Regions from separate parts of the Porticoccus hydrocarbonoclasticus MCTG13d genome, predicted to be linked through region 2. Evidence: predicted binding sites of a transcription regulator. Region 2 holds the regulator's gene; the other holds the start of a gene.
What was found. Region 2 encodes FNR, which switches genes on or off when oxygen is low (the NO sensors DNR and NnrR bind a similar motif). Its sites were predicted from a motif close to TTGATNNNNATCAA; they were not measured.
Positions count from the first base shown of each region.

Region 1: the regulator FNR is predicted to act here: its motif matches at 3,087-3,100, upstream of hemN (oxygen-independent coproporphyrinogen III oxidase).

Region 1 is NZ_JQMM01000001.1:1,507,124-1,516,806, forward strand. Features, by position in the region: gene ppa (inorganic diphosphatase) at 1-431, opposite strand, end outside; gene U740_RS07180 (OmpA family protein) at 609-1,277, opposite strand; gene U740_RS07185 (EAL domain-containing protein) at 1,392-2,951, opposite strand; gene hemN (oxygen-independent coproporphyrinogen III oxidase) at 3,160-4,551, shown strand; TPP riboswitch at 4,616-4,714, shown strand; gene U740_RS07195 (TonB-dependent receptor) at 4,767-6,953, shown strand; gene U740_RS12120 (hypothetical protein) at 6,981-7,229, shown strand; gene pnuC (nicotinamide riboside transporter PnuC) at 7,230-7,844, shown strand; gene U740_RS07210 (choline/ethanolamine kinase family protein) at 7,789-8,556, shown strand; gene U740_RS07215 (globin family protein) at 8,609-9,028, opposite strand; gene U740_RS07220 (c-type cytochrome) at 9,040-9,408, opposite strand; gene U740_RS07225 (Tll0287-like domain-containing protein) at 9,439-9,683, opposite strand, start outside.
Region 2 is NZ_JQMM01000001.1:1,701,971-1,711,653, forward strand. Features, by position in the region: gene U740_RS08145 (YkvA family protein) at 190-549, opposite strand; gene argS (arginine--tRNA ligase) at 636-2,372, opposite strand; gene U740_RS08155 (BolA family protein) at 2,604-2,957, shown strand; gene U740_RS08160 (DUF4399 domain-containing protein) at 3,035-3,454, shown strand; gene U740_RS08165 (OmpW/AlkL family protein) at 3,563-4,258, shown strand; gene fnr (fumarate/nitrate reduction transcriptional regulator Fnr) at 4,361-5,080, opposite strand; gene U740_RS08175 (hypothetical protein) at 5,131-6,036, opposite strand; gene msrA (peptide-methionine (S)-S-oxide reductase MsrA) at 6,578-7,174, opposite strand; gene U740_RS08185 (DUF2817 domain-containing protein) at 7,335-8,423, shown strand; gene U740_RS08190 (GNAT family N-acetyltransferase/peptidase C39 family protein) at 8,420-9,553, shown strand; gene U740_RS08195 (EAL domain-containing protein) at 9,585-9,683, opposite strand, start outside.

The sequences.
Region 1 (9,683 bases), 190 kb from region 2:
GTCTTGTAATTTTCAAAGTAGTGTTTGATCTGTTTGATCAGTAGCTCCGGCAGGTCGGCAATTTCCTGCACGTGGTCATACAGCTTGGTGAGCTTGGTATGGGGTACCGCCAGTAGTTTGGCATCCACACCGGACTCATCGGTCATGTTCAACACGCCGATGACCCGGCTGCGGATCACTGAGCCGGGCATGACAGGGTAGGGTGTTACCACCAGTACATCCAGGGGATCGCCGTCTTCTGACAGAGTCTGTGGGATATAGCCGTAATTGGCGGGATAAAACATGGGTGTGGCGACAAAGCGGTCAACAAAAATTGCATCGCTGTCCTTGTCGATTTCATATTTGATGGGGTCGTGGTTGGCGGGGATTTCAATGACCACGTTGATATCGTGCGGCAGGTCGTTGCCAGCGGGAATCTTGTTGTAGCTCATGTCTCGTCTTCTTCTCTCTTGAGGTTAGGGAAGCGGAAATGCACAGGTCCACCCGGCGGGTTTCCAGAGTGGCGGAATTATACTGGCCAGCATGGGCTATTGCCAGTGACACCTTGGTCTATACGCTCGGTTCGAAGGCCGCGTTTTCAGGTGTTGGCCGAGAATATCCAGTTCAGGTTACGACGACGATTGTCGGGCAACGATGGGCTCTATGATCAGCTCGACACGGCGATTTTCAGCGCGGCCCGAGGGAATACTGTTATCGGCGATTGGACGGTTCTGACCAAAGTACTGAATCACCAATCTAGTGGGCGTGATGCCGCGTTGGGAAAGGTATTCGCCAATGGCTAGGGCACGCTGTTCCGAGAGTTCCTGATTATAGTCAGTCTCTCCCTGGTTGTCGGTGTGACCGGCCACAGTAATCATTGTGTTGTCATACTCTGCCAATACCCCGGTAATGGCTGTCAGGGCCGATTGGGCCCCCTTATTGATGGCTGTGCTGTTGACATCAAAGATGGTTGCCCCGGGGATAATCATGGTGATTTTACTGTTCTGTAGGCTGAGGTCGATACCCTGATTCCTGAGCTTCTGCTGGAGGTTGGCATACTGGACATCCATATAATAACCGACCTGTTCCGGGGGGAGTGGGTTGATTTTGTCACTGTCACTCAGTGTTGCCTTACGTTTTACCAGACTGCTTTTTGTGCTATCCGAAAGGCTGGTGATTCTGGCTGGCTCTGACTGCTCCGTCAGGGGCTCCCAAAGGCTACAGCCACCGCTTGCCAATGTAATTATCGCGACGAACAGGTAATTCAGTGATGTCTTGGGGCAACTTGGCACAGGCATTTTTTTCAAGCAGTCAATTCTCCGGTGGTTGATAGGGAAACGGCCCGGACAGGGTTGAGACGGGTTGGTCATTCCCTCCGGGGCGGAGTAGTTTATCTGTGCTTAGCTGATCGGTCAGCTGTATTTTTGATGGAAGTCAATAAACTGATGAGCCGTTAAAGGACGGCTGAACAGGTAACCCTGCCCCAGCCTGACGCCCTGACTCAAGAGCCAGTCCGCCTGATGATCACACTCGACGCCCTCGGCAATAATATCCAGGTTCAATGATTTTGCCATCTCGATTACATGGACAATCACACTGCTGGTAACAGCCTGGTTTTCAATGGCATCGACAAAAGACTTGTCGATTTTCAGGGCATCCAGCTCAAAACTTTCCAGATAGGAAAGGCTGGAGTAACCGGTGCCGAAATCATCAATAGCCACCAGATGACCCTGTCGGCGCAGGGTGCGGATTCGCTGCCGCGCCGAGTCACTGTCCACCAATGCCCGTTCGGTAATTTCCAGTTTGATGGCCGAAGTAGCCAGCCCGGCGGTTTTCAGCTCGGTTTCAAGGTGGACGAACAACCGGTCTGACTGGAAGTCCTGTGCGGACAGGTTGAGGTTGATACTGAGATCCGGGCATTGTTTTAGAAGATCGCCCAGCTCGCGCAGGATGCCTTGCAGCATGGCCCGAGCCAGGTCGGTGGCCAACCCGGCCTCCTCGGCGATCGGAATGAAAATGTCCGGGCCGACAACTTCACCATTGTCGCGGGTCCAGCGTGCCAGTGATTCAGCGCCGAGGCACCGTCCATTGGACATATCCACGATGGGCTGATAGTTGACTCTCAGTTTATTTCTGGTGATTGCATCACGCAATTCGGCGGCCAGGCTGAGGTGCTGGCGGGAGTAGCGGACCACAGCGAATACCCAGAGGGGGATCAGTAGCAGGGCTGATATCCCGGCGGTGATCAGGGTGGGCAGATAGCGTTTCCAGAACTCGCTCATTGGCTGAATGGCGACAATATCGATGGGAAGCAGGGTGCCCAGGGAAAACCGGGAAATCATCTGTCCCGTCGACTGATTGACAGTCATTCCCTGTTTGAGGCTTTCCAATGGTGGGAAAATGGCATTGGGTGGCGTCGTGATCATGGGTAGTCTTTCTACCCACAGGCCGGCCATCTGGCCCTCCAGAAGGTCCACGTTCAGTAACAACCGTGGGTCGATCACCACATCATGGTGACCAAATCGCATCAGAAACAGCTGTACGCCACCCACTTCTGTGGTCTCGCTGGGCCACCAGGCAATCACCCCCGAGTTGTAAATACGGCTGGCTTTGGGTGGCGTGAAGGATATGCCCTGAATAAACCCGGCGCCACAGAGTCGTTCGGCTGCACGCCAGTAGCCGATTGCCCGGATATAGGGACGCGCTATGGCGACCTCCTGCATCATCGCTAGGTGGGTGGTGTTACAAGGATCAGTGGCCCGCTCATTGAGGGTTTCAAGAAGATTGCGGGCGTCAATAATGGCCTGTTCTGTTTCCTCACCGAGTCGCTGTGACAATTGTTGCAGACGCTGTTCCTCCGTGCCAACGGATTCCCGCCAGATATACCAGCCGAGCAGCAGTGACAGGGCCAATGCCCCAAGCACTGTGATCGCCAGGATACCAAAAAAGATTTTGTCACGACGTGCCAGCATGGAGGAAACAGACTTATGGGGGGCCGTTACTTTAACAGAGAGTCACCCAAAACGGGTATGGGGTGACAGATGCCGGGCGACTTGGCCATCAGGGTGAGCCTCTTGATAGCGGGAACGGTAGCTTGATTGCGTAGGTTGATCGACATCAACAAGCAGTAGGCGAACCGCTGCTAGGATCCGTTTTTTCCTCAACAGGTTTTTTGTCACAGTGATTTCTGAAAATACGGCTATCTGGGATCGTCAGCTGATCGAGCGCTACGACCTGTCTGGCCCCCGTTACACGTCCTACCCTACGGCGCCACAATTCCATGAAGGCTTTGGCGAGGCGGCGCTGTGTCAAGCGATTGAGCGCAGCAATGCGGCGGGTCGTCCTCTGTCTCTGTATTTTCATCTGCCCTTCTGCAGCACGGTCTGTTACTACTGCGCCTGCAACAAAATCATCACGGCCAATCGCAAGCGAGCCATGCCGTATCTGGAAAGACTGATCACCGAGGTGGCTTGTCAGGGGGCACTGTTTGACCGTTCCCGGCCAGTCCATCAGCTGCACTGGGGTGGCGGTACACCCACTTACATCAGTGATGATGAAAAACGCCTGTTGATGGCCGCCACCCGCAAACATTTCAACCTGTTGGATGACGACAGTGGCGAGTATTCGATAGAGATTCACCCCGGGGATATGGATGTCAGCACGATCAGCTGTCTGCGGGATCTGGGATTTAACCGCCTCAGTATGGGGGTTCAGGATTTCGATCCCACCGTGCAGCAGGCGGTCAACCGTTTTAATTCTGTGGAGGAGGTGTGTGCGTTAGTGGAGGCGGGCCGCGCCGAAGGTTTCCATTCCATCAGCATGGACCTGATCTACGGTTTGCCCTATCAGACCTGGGATACTTTCGAGCGCACCCTGGACAGCATCATTGACCTCGGCCCGGACCGCCTATCGGTATTCAATTACGCCCATTTACCCCATCTGTTCAAGGTGCAGAGACAGATAGATGAAAGCGCGCTGCCCAGTGCGAAAGATAAGCTGTTGATGATGGAAAGCATCACCCAGATGCTGTTGAAAGCCGGTTATGTCTATATCGGTATGGATCACTTTGCCCTCCCAGACGATGAGCTGGCGGTGGCACAGCGCAATGGTGTGTTACAGCGAAATTTCCAGGGTTACTCCACTCACGGCGGTTCTGATCTGGTGGCCTTTGGCGTGTCTGCCATCAGCGCCATAGACAATGTATTTGCCCAGAATCACAAGCAGATCGAGGACTACCAGACTGCCATCGACAGCGGCCATCTGCCGGTGGCGCGGGGATTTGAGCTGAGCCGCGATGACCTGTTGCGCCAGATGGTGATCAAGCAGTTGATCTGCCATTTTGAATTGAATTTTGCTGACATCGAACAACAATTTGACGTCGTGTTCACCGACTATTTTGCGGAAGAGTTGCTCCAGCTGCGGTCGATGATGGACGACGGCCTGGTGGTCCTCAGCCCGGAAGGCCTCCGGGTAACCCCGGTGGGGCGACTGTTGATTCGCCGCATCTGCATGACCTTCGACGCCTATATCAAAAAATCCGGGTCGGAAATTCGTTACTCCAAAATTATTTAAGTAAAGCCATTGAGTTGGTAATTGATTCGCGTAAAATCGCAATTTCACCTGCACAGAGCAGATGAATTTTCCTAAGGGGCGGCGCAAGCCTGAGACATCCTCGGATGAACCCTTTGAACCTGATCCGGATAGTACCGGCGTAGGGATAGGACGCAAAAGTTACCGTTCACTCCTCCCATATCCGGGTCTCTTTAACAATGTTAATGAGGCTCATCATGATAGACCTGTTTCGAAAAATGCCATTACTGGCATTTACCTGCCTGCTTTCCGGCGTTGTGCTTGCTACAGAACCCGAGGGTCCTGAGGGCATAGTAGCCGGGACCGAGACCACCATAGAGACGTTATCCGCTGAAACCATTCAGGAAGTGGTGGTGACTGCCCAGTTTCGCGATGTATCCGTGCTGGATACCGGCAACAGTATCAGCATCCTCGACAGTCAGCAGATTGAACGCCGTCAGGCGCGTCACCTGGATCAGCTCCTGAATCTGGTTCCGAATGTGAATTTTTCCAGCGGCGCATCGCGGGGCAAATTTATCCAGATCCGTGGTATCGGCGAGCGCAGTCAGTTTATCGAGCCGCTGAACCCCTCGGTGGGCTTGCTGATTGACGGGATCGATTTCAGTGGTATCGGCGGTGCGGCAACAACCCTCGATTTGCGTCAGGTTGAAGTGTTGCGCGGTCCCCAAGGCACCCTCTACGGTGCCAACGCGCTGGCGGGGTTGATCAACATGAAATCAAATAATCCCTCCGACGTATTTGAAGGCCACATTGAAACCTCTATTGCCGACTATGAAACCCGCACCACCAGCGCAGTATTGAGCGGACCGATTGCCGATAATCTGGGCTACCGTCTGGCCGTGCAGGGTCACCGCAGTGACGGCTATATCGATAATGAGTTTGTCAATCGCAAGGATACCAGCAACATCGACGAGCTCACCGCCCGGGGCAAGCTGCACTGGCGAGTCAGCGACCGGTTACAGCTGAACTTTACCGGTTTCTACGTGGATGCGGACAACGGTTACGATGCCTTTTCGCTGGATAACACCCGCAAGACGCTCTCCGATCAGCCGGGTCACGACCGCCAGGAGTCCACGGCATTTGCGGTAGAAAGTATCTGGCACGCCACTGAGCAGTTTGATGTGGTCGGACTGATCAGTTATGCCGATAGCAATCTTGAGTACAGCTATGACGAGGACTGGAGTTTTGCGGCTATCTGTGAGGGCCTGCCTTGCGAGGGTTGGGAGTATTCCTCTTTTGATCGCTACCAGCGCAGCCGCTATAACGGCAGCATGGACCTCAAGCTGGTTTCCAGCGAAGCCGGGCGTCTTTTCAATGGCGCCAGCGACTGGGTGCTGGGCATTTATTACCGCAGGCAGAATGAGTCGCTGCTGCGCGAATACACCTATGCTGACGGTGACTTCACCAGTGATTTTGACACCCGCAACCGGGCTGTCTACGGCCAGCTGGACACCCGGCTCAGCGACCATTTAAAGCTGGTCAGCGGGGCGCGAATCGAGTTTCGTCGTGCCGATTATCTGGACAGCGAGGGGGTTCGCCACAATACCAGTGAAAGACTCTGGGGTGGCCGTCTGGCCCTGGAATACAGTCTGACGCCGGAAACCCTGCTTTATGGACTGGTTTCCCGGGGTTACAAGGCCGGTGGGGTCAATAGCAACCCTGAACTGGATTCCGGTGTGCGGGATTTTGATACCGAATATATGTGGAATCTCGAAACCGGCATAAAGGGTGACTGGCTGGATCGCACCCTGCAGGTTCAGTTGGCATTGTTTTATCAGATGCGACGGGATATGCAGGTCAAGCAATCGCTGGTCAAGCCGATTACCGGTGATCTGTGCCCCTGCAGTTTTATTGACATGTTTGACAATGCGTCCAAAGGTCGCAATTACGGCCTTGAGCTGATGTTTGACTGGTTGGCGAAGGAGGATGTTCAGGTTTACGGCAGTCTCGGCTTGCTCCGTGCTACTTATCAGGACTTTGAAAGCTTGAGTCATGTGGATGCCGATCCGGAAAACAATGTGGCGGTCGATCTCGATGGTCGGGAGCAGGCACATGCACCTTCCTACCAGTTTTCCCTGGGAGTCGAAGTGGCCTTAACCGGGCAGATGTCGGCAGCACTGGAAATGGAAGGCAAACAGCAGTTCTATTTGTCACCGCGGCACAACGCTAGGTCAAACCGCTACGAGCTGTTTAATGCCCGGCTTGAGTACCGGTTGCAACAGTGGGATTTCATGCTGTGGGGACGCAATCTGACAGATCGGGATGTGATTGTTCGCGGTTTTGGTGGCTTCGGCAATGACCCCCGCAATTTTTATCAGACTGAACCCTATTATCAGTATGGTGAGCCGCGCATTGTTGGCGCCACCGCCAAATACCGCTTTTAAGGGCATTACCCCAGGGAGATTTATCGTATGCAGGTGACCATTGATGTCAGTATGTATCCTAACCGGGAGGACTTCATTCCACCGATCAAGGGGTTTATTGAGAAGATTAACTGCTATCCGGGGCTTGAGGTGCAGACCTTCCCCACCAGTACGGTGGTACAGGGTGAATACCAGGCGGCCATGCAGGCGGTTCAGGACACCATCGCCGCCTGCCGTGAGGAATTCGATATGGCGGTATATGTGCTTAAGGTGATTCCCGGATACGAGGCATTCTGAATGTCGAACTGGTTAGGCCTGGAAGCACTGGCGGTGGTTTTTTCATTGGCCTATCTCGTGCTGGCTATGCGAGAGAACAGCCTGTGCTGGTTCTGTGCCTTTTTTGGCACGGCTATTTATATCTGGGTGTTTGGCGGTGTCAGTCTTTACATGGGCTCGTTGCTGCACGTCTATTATCTGGTGATGGCGGTTTATGGGTGGTATCAGTGGCGTCGCGGTGGTGTCGAGCACCGCGGCGTCAGGATATCCCGCTGGGGGCTAACGCAACACTTGTATGCGTTGTTCGCTGTTGTACTGGCTTCTGCCGTGTCTGGCCACCTGCTGTCCCAACACACCGATGCCCACTTGCCTTATCTGGACTCCTTCACTACCTGGGGCGGGGTGCTGACTACGGTGATGGTGGCCCGCAAAATTCTGGAAAACTGGCTCTACTGGATTGTCGTCGACGGGGCATCAATTTACCTTTATCTGGATCGTGAACTTTACCTCACGGCCGGCCTGTTTGCTGTTTATCTGGTGCTGGTCGTGCTCGGTTTTATCCGCTGGAGAAAACATTACCTTGAACAGCCAATCACTGAGCGACGGCAAGAGTTTGCTGCACCAGACGTTATCTGAATGGCGGCGCTGGGAAATCCGCCTGCCAGGTAAACCGTCTCTGGTTAAACCCATGTCCGGCGGTATGACCAATTTGTCTTATCTGGTGGAAAGTGGCTCCAGGAGAGCCGTAGTGAGAGTCAATACACCACACAGCAAGGCGCTGGGGATTGACCGCCAAAGGGAAGAGGCTCTGCTTCGCCTGTTGCAGCCCACTGGGTGTGTCCCCAAGCTGCTTTATGTGACCGCCGAGGTACTGGTGACGGAGTTTGTCGACGGACGATTATGGGATGCCGGGACGGTTGATAGCCATCATCGGGTAAACCGGCAACTGGTGCCCCTGCTCGAAAAAATCCGGGCTTTTCCCAAGCCGGCTACAGCCAGCCGTTTCAGCTACCTGAATCACTGTCAACACTACCTCGCCCAGCTGGTCGTTCGCCCCGTGGCGGCAGATGCTATCGAAGAGCATGCTGCAGCCATTGATGCCGGCTCCTGGCAACCGGTCATCTGTCACCATGACCTGATACCTGAAAATATCATCGATACGGGTCGTGGCCCGGTGATACTGGATTGGGAATATGCCGCCTGGGGGCACCCTGGCATGGATTTGATACGGCTCGGTGTTGCTGAAAGCCACCACAGCGCCGTGGGTCGTCTCAAACTGCGGGATCTCCAGCGCGGCATGGATGCTCTCTGGTTGGCGCTGACGGATCAGTTGGCGGGTGTCGTTTAAACCCGGCGATTATTGAGCATTCGGCCACCATACCGCCTGATCCGTCCGGGACTCAGGCAGAGGCCTCCTCGTGAGCCGCCGCAATCATGGTAGATGCGAGGATGCCGTAAGCGACTATCCATGCTTCTTTTACCTCATCGGTAAAGCTGTCGCCAAGGCCGGTCTGCAGGGTTTCGATCAGCGCACTGCCGACGGTATCGTAATGGGCATCTTTAACCCCGTAGGCGAGATGACGCTTGCCCATGGCTTCCACTACGGGCACCAGTTCGTCGAGTCGATCCAGCATGCGCACCGCAGCGCCGATCATTTCCATCAGCTTTTTACCCTGCTCCCCCATATTCCCCTTGAACAGGGGTTTCAGGGTCGGATCAGCGGCAAACAGGTTGTTATAAAACAGCGAGGCTGCGGTATCGGCAATCGGTTCCACCTTGGCCCAGGAGGTTTTGCAGGCATGTATTTGCTCGGGTGTCATGGATATATCCTCTATTGTGGTTGGGCGGTCAGCTGCGAAAGCATATAGCTGACCGCCTGTGCCATTTGTTCATCGGTTAATGTTGAACCACCGCGGGCGGGCATCAGCCCGTAACCGTTGGTGGCATGTTGGACAAGGATTTCCTCCCCCTGGCTGATCCTGGGTGCCCACATCCTGTTATTGCCGATGATGGGTGCACCATTGATGCCCGATGCGTGGCAGACGCGACAGTTCGCTTTCACCAGTGGTTCGCCGGGGTGGGCGGAAGAAGGCGTCTGCCCGGCAGGTGTTCCATCGTCGACGGATGAGCCCGGCTTGTCGGAGCAGGCCGACAAGCCGAGACAAATAACAGCGGCGATCACGCATTTTTTGTTCAACATAGGGCCACCAGGGTCAGAAATTCGGATCAGTTAAAGAGGAACACGGATGACCACACCACCCATCACGTCACCGATATCGAAGTCGGTTCTGGGGGAGTCCTTGTGATCGTTATGGCAGGTTGTGCAGGCGGGGGAGACGGCGACATCGGGATATACCGCCGTAAAGTAGGTCACGTCACCCAGCTTTTCCTCGCCGTAGAAGTTTTCACCGGGATTGTCCACAGTGTATTGCAGGCCCTCTTCTTCAAGGGGGGTTTTGGGTGCATTCTGCTTGT
Region 2 (9,683 bases):
CCCCGGCTCTACGGGTTGTTACCCAACAATGTCCACTTGGCGTTGCGCCTCGCTCATTTAGAGCCACCAAATCACGTTCACCGCGCCTAAATTCGGCATTGTTGGGTAAACAACCGCGGCTATTCAATGCGTATTAACAGGCCCCAACTTGGTCATCAGGTACTTTCTGGCAGGTTTGTTGAGCTGCGTTCAATCGAACCAGTGTGCAAGACGTTGTCGCGCGCGATCTTTCACTTGTTGATCAATATAACCGGCAAGGGTGGCAACCGCGCTAGCGATAACCGCAAGGTCATCCACATAGCCTCCGGGGATAAAATCCGGAATGGTGTCTGTAGGTAGAATGAAGTAGGCCAAGGCACTGTATACCGTGGCCTTGGCCCAGGCCGGGGTATCCGGCCGTCTGGCGGCGTAATGGAGCCACAAACACTTCTCAATTAATTCACGGCCAGCTGTCTTTGCTGCATGCCTGACTTTGATCCAGAAGTCAGTGCCGGAATAGCGGAGCTTTTTTTCCACCTTGATAGGTGCTGTGCCTGTTTCTGTCACCATAAATAAAGGCTAGTCGGATTCTGATCGAAGTCAAAAACAGTTTGGAGAACAAAAAGCGATATCCAGTCAATGATTTTCGAAAAGCCTTACATTTGCTCCATTACCTCAATCCCGAGCAGGTTCAGGCCCTTGGCCATCACTCTGGCGGTGAGTTGGGAAATGGCCAGTCGGCTGGATCGGGTGTCTTCTACCACATCTTGCCTGAGGATCGGACAGTGCTCATAGAATGTCATGAAACTGCTGGCTAGTTCGTAAAGATAATTACAAAGAATATGGGGATAGCCATCAAGGGCCAGTTGTTCAAGAGTCGTCCCGAACTGTAGAAGTTTCAGAGCCAGATCTTTTTCCTGTTGTGTCGTGAGAATAATGTTTCCTGTCGAACAATCGAAGTTGATATCAGCTCGGCGGAAAATACTGCGGATCCGGGTATAGGCATATTGTAGATAGGGCGCGGTGTTGCCCTCGAAGCTGAGCATGCTGTCCCAATCAAAAATGTAGTCGTTGGTGCGTGTCTTACTCAAATCTGCGTACTTGATGGCACCAATGCCTACTTTTCGTCCAATGGCGGCAACCTCATCAATGCCGAGTTCGGGGTTCTTTTCTCTCACTAGTGTACAGGCGCGCTCAATACCTTCCTGGAGTAGTTCCGTGAGTTTGACGGTCCCGCCAGTACGGGTTTTGAACGGTTTGCCGTCCTTACCCATCATGGTGCCGAAGGGGAGGTGTTCGAGTGCTATCTCTGTATTCACAAACCCGGCCTTTTTTGCCAGTGTAAATACTTGTTTCATATGAAGTGATTGCCTGGCATCGATAAAGTATAGAATGCGATCCGCCTGTAATGTCATGCTGCGGTGACGCAGTGCAGCAAGATCAGTTGTTGCGTAGAGAAAACCCCCGTCAGATTTCTGCACAATGACGGGGCTGGGCTTTCCTTCTTTATCTGCCAGCTCTTCGAGAAAGACGACCTTGGCGCCCTGGTCTTCAACGAGCAGTCGCTGTTGTTCTAGCGACTCAATAATCCCTGCCAGTTCCTCGTTGTAGGCGCTTTCTGCCTTGATATCACTGTGTTTCAGCGTGACGTTGAGGTTGAGGTAGATGGCCTCACTGTGTGTGATTGAAGTGTCGATAAAACGCTGCCAAAGCTGGCGGCAATGGTGGTCACCTGATTGCAGTTTGACTACGTATTGGCGTGCCTTCTGCGCAAATTTTTCATCTTGGTCAAAGTGTTGTTTGGCCTGTTGATAAAAAATCTCCAGATCCCCCAGAGCCAGTTCAGGTCGCTCCCCTTCACCCAAATGCTCCTCAAGCTCAGCAATCAGCATGCCAAATTGGGTGCCCCAATCCCCCATGTGGTTCTGACGGACCACGTCGTGGCCCAGGAACTCAAGGGTGCGAACTACTGCGTCACCGATAATCGTACTGCGCAGATGCCCTACATGCATCTCCTTGGCCAAATTGGGTCCGGAATAATCAACGACAACTCTCTGTTGATTCGGCACTGGTACACCAAGTTTTTCATCCCCGATCAGTTTTTGTAACTGAGTTGCAATAAATTGGTTTGACAGGTGAATATTGATGAATCCCGGGCCAGCAATCTCGACATGATCAGCAATATCAGTCAAATCGAGATGCTTGATAATCTCGGCGGCCAAATCCCGCGGACGGCTTTTTAGCCGCTTGGCAGCTGCCATGGCACCATTGGCTTGAAAATTGCCAAACTCTGGTCTGGTACTGAGGGCGATATTGGCCGGGCAGTCATCAGGAATGTTTGCTGCTGACATGGCAGCCCGTACACGTTGTTCGATCAGGTTTTTAATACTCATAAGCGGGCAGGATGTGTCTTGTTAAGAGAAAACGGGATTGTAGTACCCCAACTCCAAAAAGCCAGTAGTGGCGGTTGATGGATAAAGGGGCTGCCAGTATAGTCGAAGATCATGTCTATGCCTGACAGTAATCCGGCATTACCTTGGTTTTACGTTGATCAGTGGGTGATTTGAGATCGCTTTTTCGGTAATGGCCTTCTTCGCATGAATATTTTCGAAACAGGCAAGTAGTTGGGACGTTCATTATTAAATGGTTTAGATTTTTTCGAGGTGACATTGCAAGTTCAAAAGATCATTGAAAACAAACTGACAGCGGCATTTACACCGGATTTTCTCCAAGTGCTGAACGAGAGCCACATGCATGCGGTTCCCGTGGATTCAGAAACGCATTTTAAGCTGGTTATCGTCTCTGGTTCATTTGAGGGGATGCGGGCCGTTAAGCGTCACCAGCGAGTGTACCAGCTGCTATCTGATGAGCTGGCTGGTGGCGTTCATGCCCTGGCACTGCATATCTTCACGCCTGACGAATGGCGAGAGCAAAAGTGTGCACCTTCGTCACCAGACTGTATGGGGAAAAACGGCTAGTTCCGGAAGATCTCGCCACCGTTGAGCGGAGTTTGGGACCACTGACAATTATTCACGGATAACAATAGGGGTATTACATGAAAAAAATGCAAGCTTTACTGGTGATGCTGATGATTCTATCCCCGACAATTTATGCTGGTGGAACGACTGATACTGGTTCTGCCAGTGCCTATATTATTTCTCCCAAAGATGGTGAAACCGTGAGCAGTCCGGTGACTGTGCGATTCGGTCTGAATGGTATTGGTGTTGCGCCGGCAGGTGTTGAGCGGGAACATACAGGACATCATCATTTACTGATTAATGTTCAGCAATTGCCTGATAAGGACAAACCCATTCCGGCTGATGATCAACACCGTCACTTTGGTGGTGGCCAGACTGAGGTGAGTCTTGAACTGCCTCCTGGTGAACACAAGCTGCAATTACTCCTCGGAGACCATTTTCATATTCCGCACAACCCTCCAGTACTTTCTGAGCCAATAATCATTAAGGTGTATTGATCTAGCGCAAGTCGATGATTCTGTTTACTTAATCCAGATCAAATGGTGGTAGTGAAGCGCTTGGTTTAATGGCCTTGTCTTTTAGTGCTACCTTTCTGGAGAAAGTAAATGTTCAAGCAAAAAGCATTGTCGCTGGCAATTCATATGACCCTGGCCGGGAGTCTTTTGGCCGGAACCACAGGTGTTATGGCCTACGAGGCGGGAGATGTTATTGTCCGCGCAGGTGCCGCAACAGTTGAACCTAACGATGACAGCAGCCGTCTTACACTTAATGGTGGCGGGTTGCCGAACAGCAAGGCCTATGTCGATTCCGACACTCAGCTCGGTCTTACCCTGACCTATATGTTGACGGATCACCTGGGTTTAGGCCTGTTGGCAGCCACGCCCTTTAAACACGATATTAAAGCCAAAAATTTGCTGGTTCCCGGAAAGATTGATGCGGGTTCGACCAAACATTTACCACCTACCCTGACGCTGCAATATTTTCCGATGAAAGCTGAGTCCCGGTTCCAGCCCTATGCCGGGGTCGGTATTAACTACACAAAATTTTTCGAAGAGGATGTTGCCAGTGAACTTGAGGGGATTGTCGGTGCAGGCGGCAAGTTAAAACTTGATGACTCCTGGGGTGTGGCGTTTGAACTGGGTATGGATTACGCATTGTCCGATCGTTGGGTAGTCAATGCCGCAGTGTGGTATATCGATATCGATACCGATGCGAAATTCAATTTCCCGGGTGCTGAGGTGAAGACCAAGGTGGATATTGATCCACTGGTCTATATGGTGGGTATAGGCTACAAGTTTTAACTAAGAACTTGGTTAGCTAATTGCACAAAAGCCGGTTTCATAAACCGGCTTTTTTGTTTCTGTATCAATCAAAAATCAAAACAAGGGATTAATTGAAAAATCCTAGTTGGCCAACTCGCGTAGTTTGTCCAGATTGAGCAGCTCTACTTCCTTTTTGTCGACCTTCAGCAATGCCTGTTTTTGAAAGCGGCTTAATACCCGGCTGACAGTCTCAACAGTAAGGCCCAGATAATTGCCGATATCTGCACGTGACATCGGTAACCTGAATCGTGTGGCAGAGAGTTTAAGTCGGAAATTGCGGTTTGAAATACTCATCAACAGTGTTGCCACCCGCTCTTCGGCTGTATTTTTGCTGAGTAGGCTAAGAAGTTGTTGATCCCCAGTGATTTCCAGGCTCATCAACTGGAAAAAATGGCGTTGCAGTGTAGGGATTGCAATGCTCAGTTCCTGAAGACGGTTGAAGGGAATTTCACAGACGGAAGAGGTCTCCATGGCAACTGCAGAGTTGGTGTAACGATTCTGGCCTATACCATCCATACCGAATATCTCCCCCGGGAGGTGAAATCCAGTCACCTGTTCCTGGCCACTATTGCTAATTGTATAGCTTTTGATCGAGCCACTGCGAACCGCAAAGACAGAATCGAATTCTTCTCCAGCATGGTAGATATGGTGATCCTTTTGAAGAGGTTTGCCTCGCTGAATGATTTCATCCAGGCGTTCTACTTCCTTGGTTTGCAGTGCAAGCGGGAGACAGAGTGCATTCATACGGCAGTCACCGCAGTGGAATGTATTATTGTGGGGGCAGACCGAATCCATCGACATCTCTCTGAACCTCTTATGTCTCATTATAGCGGCGATCATGATAACGGTCATTAACGACCGTTACATCGACACGCCTGGAGACTATCGCAGAAATAGCGGAGATGGTCGAGACCCTGAATGGACAGCACCAGATAATCAGATTCTCTGGTGAGCCAGCCCAGAGACAGGGCATGTTGGAAAAGTTTGGCGAGTTCCGGGCATAACTTGATTGTCAGATCACAACTGGTTAGATGCACCCGATGAAAGCAGAGCAACTGATTGACCAGTTGCCAGGGTGGGAGATTCTGCGGTTGATGATCTGGAAATAGCCCCGTGCAATGCACAGGGAGGTGCTTTTCATCAAGGGCCTGTCGGTAGTCGTGAATGGAGTCGGTATTCTGATAGTAGCCATCACCCAATTTACCCAGTGCACCAAGGCCAATACCAACCCAGTCTATCAGGCTGTCTCTAGCCATTCCCCAGGGGGTATATTGAAGGGTCTTGCTCTGGCGAAGTTGCAGAAGTTTATGCCCTTGAATGACAAAAAAACGGTCCGCCATAAGTTGATAGTGCTGACTGCTCATTCTCCGCGAGAGTTGGCTCAGGGTTGCTGCACCCTCCATTGTCTGCAGCCCCTGTAACTCAATAATTGCCGGTTGATAGCGGATTAACTCAGTAAGCCAGTGGTCCAATGTGTCCGGGTCGGCCTGATTGACCTGTAGGCAGCAGTACCACTCTCCAAAGTGAAAGTCACTGGCAGTTGTCAGGATCGATGTAAATTGTTGTTTGTGGGGCGGTATTGCGGCATTAATGGTTAGTCGGAAGCAATCAAAATGAAGTCCCTTCATTAAGGCCAGTTTTTCGGTGGTTATATCTGTAAGCGTGCATTCAAAACCGTATTCACACGCTTTCTTGTTTCGGGGGTTGAAATAACTGTTGGATAAAAAAACCAGTTCTGTTAGTTCACCCCTGTTCATGCCTTTTAAAGGCCTGTTTCTGAGCCAGAATTTCACCAAAGGCTGGTATCTGAAGACTGGCTGAATAAGCTCGATCTCCCTGCTGACGAGTCCGGGATAAGTGCTATTGGCATTGCTCGGAATATAAATATTCAGCGCAATCGGCGAGATTGACGTGCGCCGCTTCCTCAGTTGTTCCTTGGGACAACTGACCAGGGATTTGAAAAATTCTGCCTCAATATCAGAGTGAGGGCAGAACAGATTGTTGGTTGTTGTCGCAACTTGCATTTGCCGGCTGACTCACAGGTGACAATTGGAATAGCTGCTGAGGTTAAGCGGAATTAATGAATCTCCCCATGATATGGGTCAAATTTATGATGTTAGGATGTATGATCCCAATCATGAAATAGATGGAAAAAAGGCATGATTGCCGTCATCAGATCCGGTTAACGACCTTTACTACCTACTCAGGATGCCGGGCTCAATGTTCTCAGGTTCTCAGGTTCTCAGGTTCTCAGGTTCTCAGGTTCTCAGGTTCTCAGGTTCTCAGGTTCTCAGGTTCTCAGAAGGGAAGCTCCACGTTATTCCAGAGACGCTTTAGTCGCGTATCGCGGCCACATCCATTTCGGTAATAACGATAACGTGCAGGATTTTTCAGATAGTAGTTCTGGTGATACTCCTCGGCGGGGTAAAATTTACTGGCCGGTAGAATTCGGGTGGCAATCGGATCGTTCAGAATGTTGCTGTCGATTAATGCGCTTATACTGTTCCGGGCGGCGGCCCTTTGTTCGTCATTCAGGTAGAAGATAGCACTGAGATACTGGCTTCCCCGGTCACAAAACTGACCCTTACCATTCTCCGGGTCAATATTTGTCCAGAAGATTTTCAGCAACGTCTCATAGCTGACCGTTTTTGGGTCGTAGGTGACTTCAACCACCTCGAAATGACCGGTTTTCCCACTTGTGACCTCCTCGTAGGTGGGGTTCTCGGTTTCCCCCCCCGCATAACCCGAGACGGTGCTGATCACACCATCCAGTTTGTCGAAGGGTGGCTCCATGCACCAGAAGCAGCCACCCGCAAAGAGGGCCTTTTCCGTATCGGCGTAGGTTGCGGGGAGCACTCCAGCCAATAAAACCAGAAGAATAATTTTTTGTATCATGGGGTTTGCCCGTTGATTTGTTTGGCTAAGCTGGTTTGACCCGTGAGGGTGGTCAGGGTTCAGAAGAAACTGGACGATGTTTATTTTAGCTAAAAGGGGCCGAGTGACTTACCCATAATATGGATTGAGGCTATGATCGAGATCCGTTCCAGGTACTATTATGCCGTTTCAATCCACCCTCCAATACTTTTCGCTGCAAAGCTTCCCCGATCATTACCGTCAGGGGTGCGAGCTGTGGGAGAGGGCGCTTTTATCCCAGACGCTGCCGTTCACACGGCTCGATTTCACACTCTCTCCACAGGATAACCTACTGTGTCAAACCGGGTGGATTGGTGATCTGGATGCCAAAGCTGTGTTGGTTGTCATCGGTGGTACACACGGTATCGAAGGTTTTACCGGGACTGCAGTACAGGTTGACTGGATGCAAATGGTTGCCAATGGCCTCATAGCGCTTCCGGATCATACGGCGATGTTGATGATAAATGCGCTTAACCCGTGGGGGTATGCCAATAATCGTCGTTGTGACGATCAGGGCATTGATGTGAATCGGAATTTTATTGATTTCAGTCAGCCGCTTCCGATAAATACGGGGTATGAGGAGCTACAGCCTCTGTTTGGTATTCGCGATAGAGACGCCAGAGTCGAGGCCCTACAGGACTATTGTCTGCGGGTGGGCCAGCGCCCCTACGAAATTGCGCTCAGTGGTGGCCAGTTTAATGACCCTGCCGGGCCATTTTACGGCGGACAACGTCCCGGATTTAGTCGGGGGGTGATTGAATCCCTGATTCGACGTTATTTGCTTGCCAACCGTCGTTTGGCCGTTGTCGATGTGCATACTGGTCTGGGCCCCTATGGTTACGGTGAGGTTATCTGTGACCACCCACTGGGCACTGATGGCTTAATGACAGCGATTGAATGGTTTGGCCCCGGTTGTGGCCTGCCCGAGATAGGCAAGTCCAGCTCCGTGCCAAAACTGGGTCTGCTCGATTATGCCTGGCATCAGGTTATGGGGTCGAAGAGCTGCTTTGTGACGTTGGAGTTTGGCACACTGGGCACTGCTGCACTCTTTGATACACTCATTGACGAAGCCAGTATCTGGTCCAGCTCTGAATGTGTCTCCTGCCACTCAAAGGAGATAGTGGCTACGCATATGAAAGCACATTTTTATCCCCTGGATGCCTACTGGCGTGAGGCCGTAATTTTTCGGGCGAGGCAGGTGCTTCATCAAGCGCTTGTGGGAGTTTCATGAATCAGTTGCCACTGTCAATACGCACTGTCTCCCAGGAGGATCTCGGTGCCTTGCTGCGTCTGGAAAATAAATGCTTCACTACTGACCAGTTAAGCCGCCGGAGCTTCCGGCATTGGATACAGGCAGAAAACTGCGCATTTATCGTTGCGGAATACGGCGATGTTATTGTCGGTTACAGCCTGATTATTTTCTTTAAAGGCACAACGCTGGCACGACTCTATTCAATTGCTACTGATCCTGAATATCGCGGGAAAGGTATTGCCAGGACATTGATGGAGGCCGGTGAACAGATTAGCAAGGATGCCGGGAGGGTATTCTTGCGCCTGGAAGTGAGCGTGGATAATACAGCCGGAATCGCCCTCTACGAGTCCATGGGGTACCAACCCTTTGGTATTTATCGTCATTACTACGAAAATAGCAATGATGCATTGCGTATGCAAAAGTGTATTCGCACAGTGCCGCCGGTTGCCGAAAACCGTGCCATTCCCTGGATACAACAAACAACGACGTTTACCTGTGGGCCGGCGGCATTGATGATGGCCATGAGAGGGCTGTCAAAAAAATATCAACCTACCCAGCATGAAGAACTGCAAATCTGGCGCGAAGCTACCACAATTTTCATGACATCTGGTCATGGTGGTTGTCATCCGATCGGTCTGGCTTTGGCCGCTACTCACCGGAATTATCCAGTGGAGGTCTGGATTAATAAGGAAACTACTTTGTTTGTTGATGGGGTGAGAGGAGAAAATAAAAAACGGGTATTGGAGCTTGTCCACCAGGATTTTGTTCTGCAGGCAAAAAAGGAAAAAATAAAAGTCCGCTATAGAGACTTCCATCACTCTCATCTGATCAGTGAATTCAAGAAAGGCAACATACCGATTATTCTGATCAGCACCTATCGCCTCGACGGTAGAAAGGCCCCTCATTGGGTGACCATGAGTGGGTATGATGAGGATTGTTTATATGTGCATGATTCCGATCCGGATCCCGATGAACAGAGTGCCAGTGGCCTAGACAGTCAACACCTGCCTATTGCCCATGAAGATTTCCTGAAAATGTCCCGGTTTGGCAGAAACCCGATTCGCACAGCGGTCATTGTCAGGAAGCGCACGAGTAAACGGCTTTGGTAGAAATCAGTAGCCACATCTCCTTGATAACCATTTATTTTAAAGTGGATGTGAGCAACGCGGGAATAAATTCTGCTGCTACGGGTTTACTGAAAAAGTAGCCCTGATATTCATCGCAACCGTGATCCTTCAG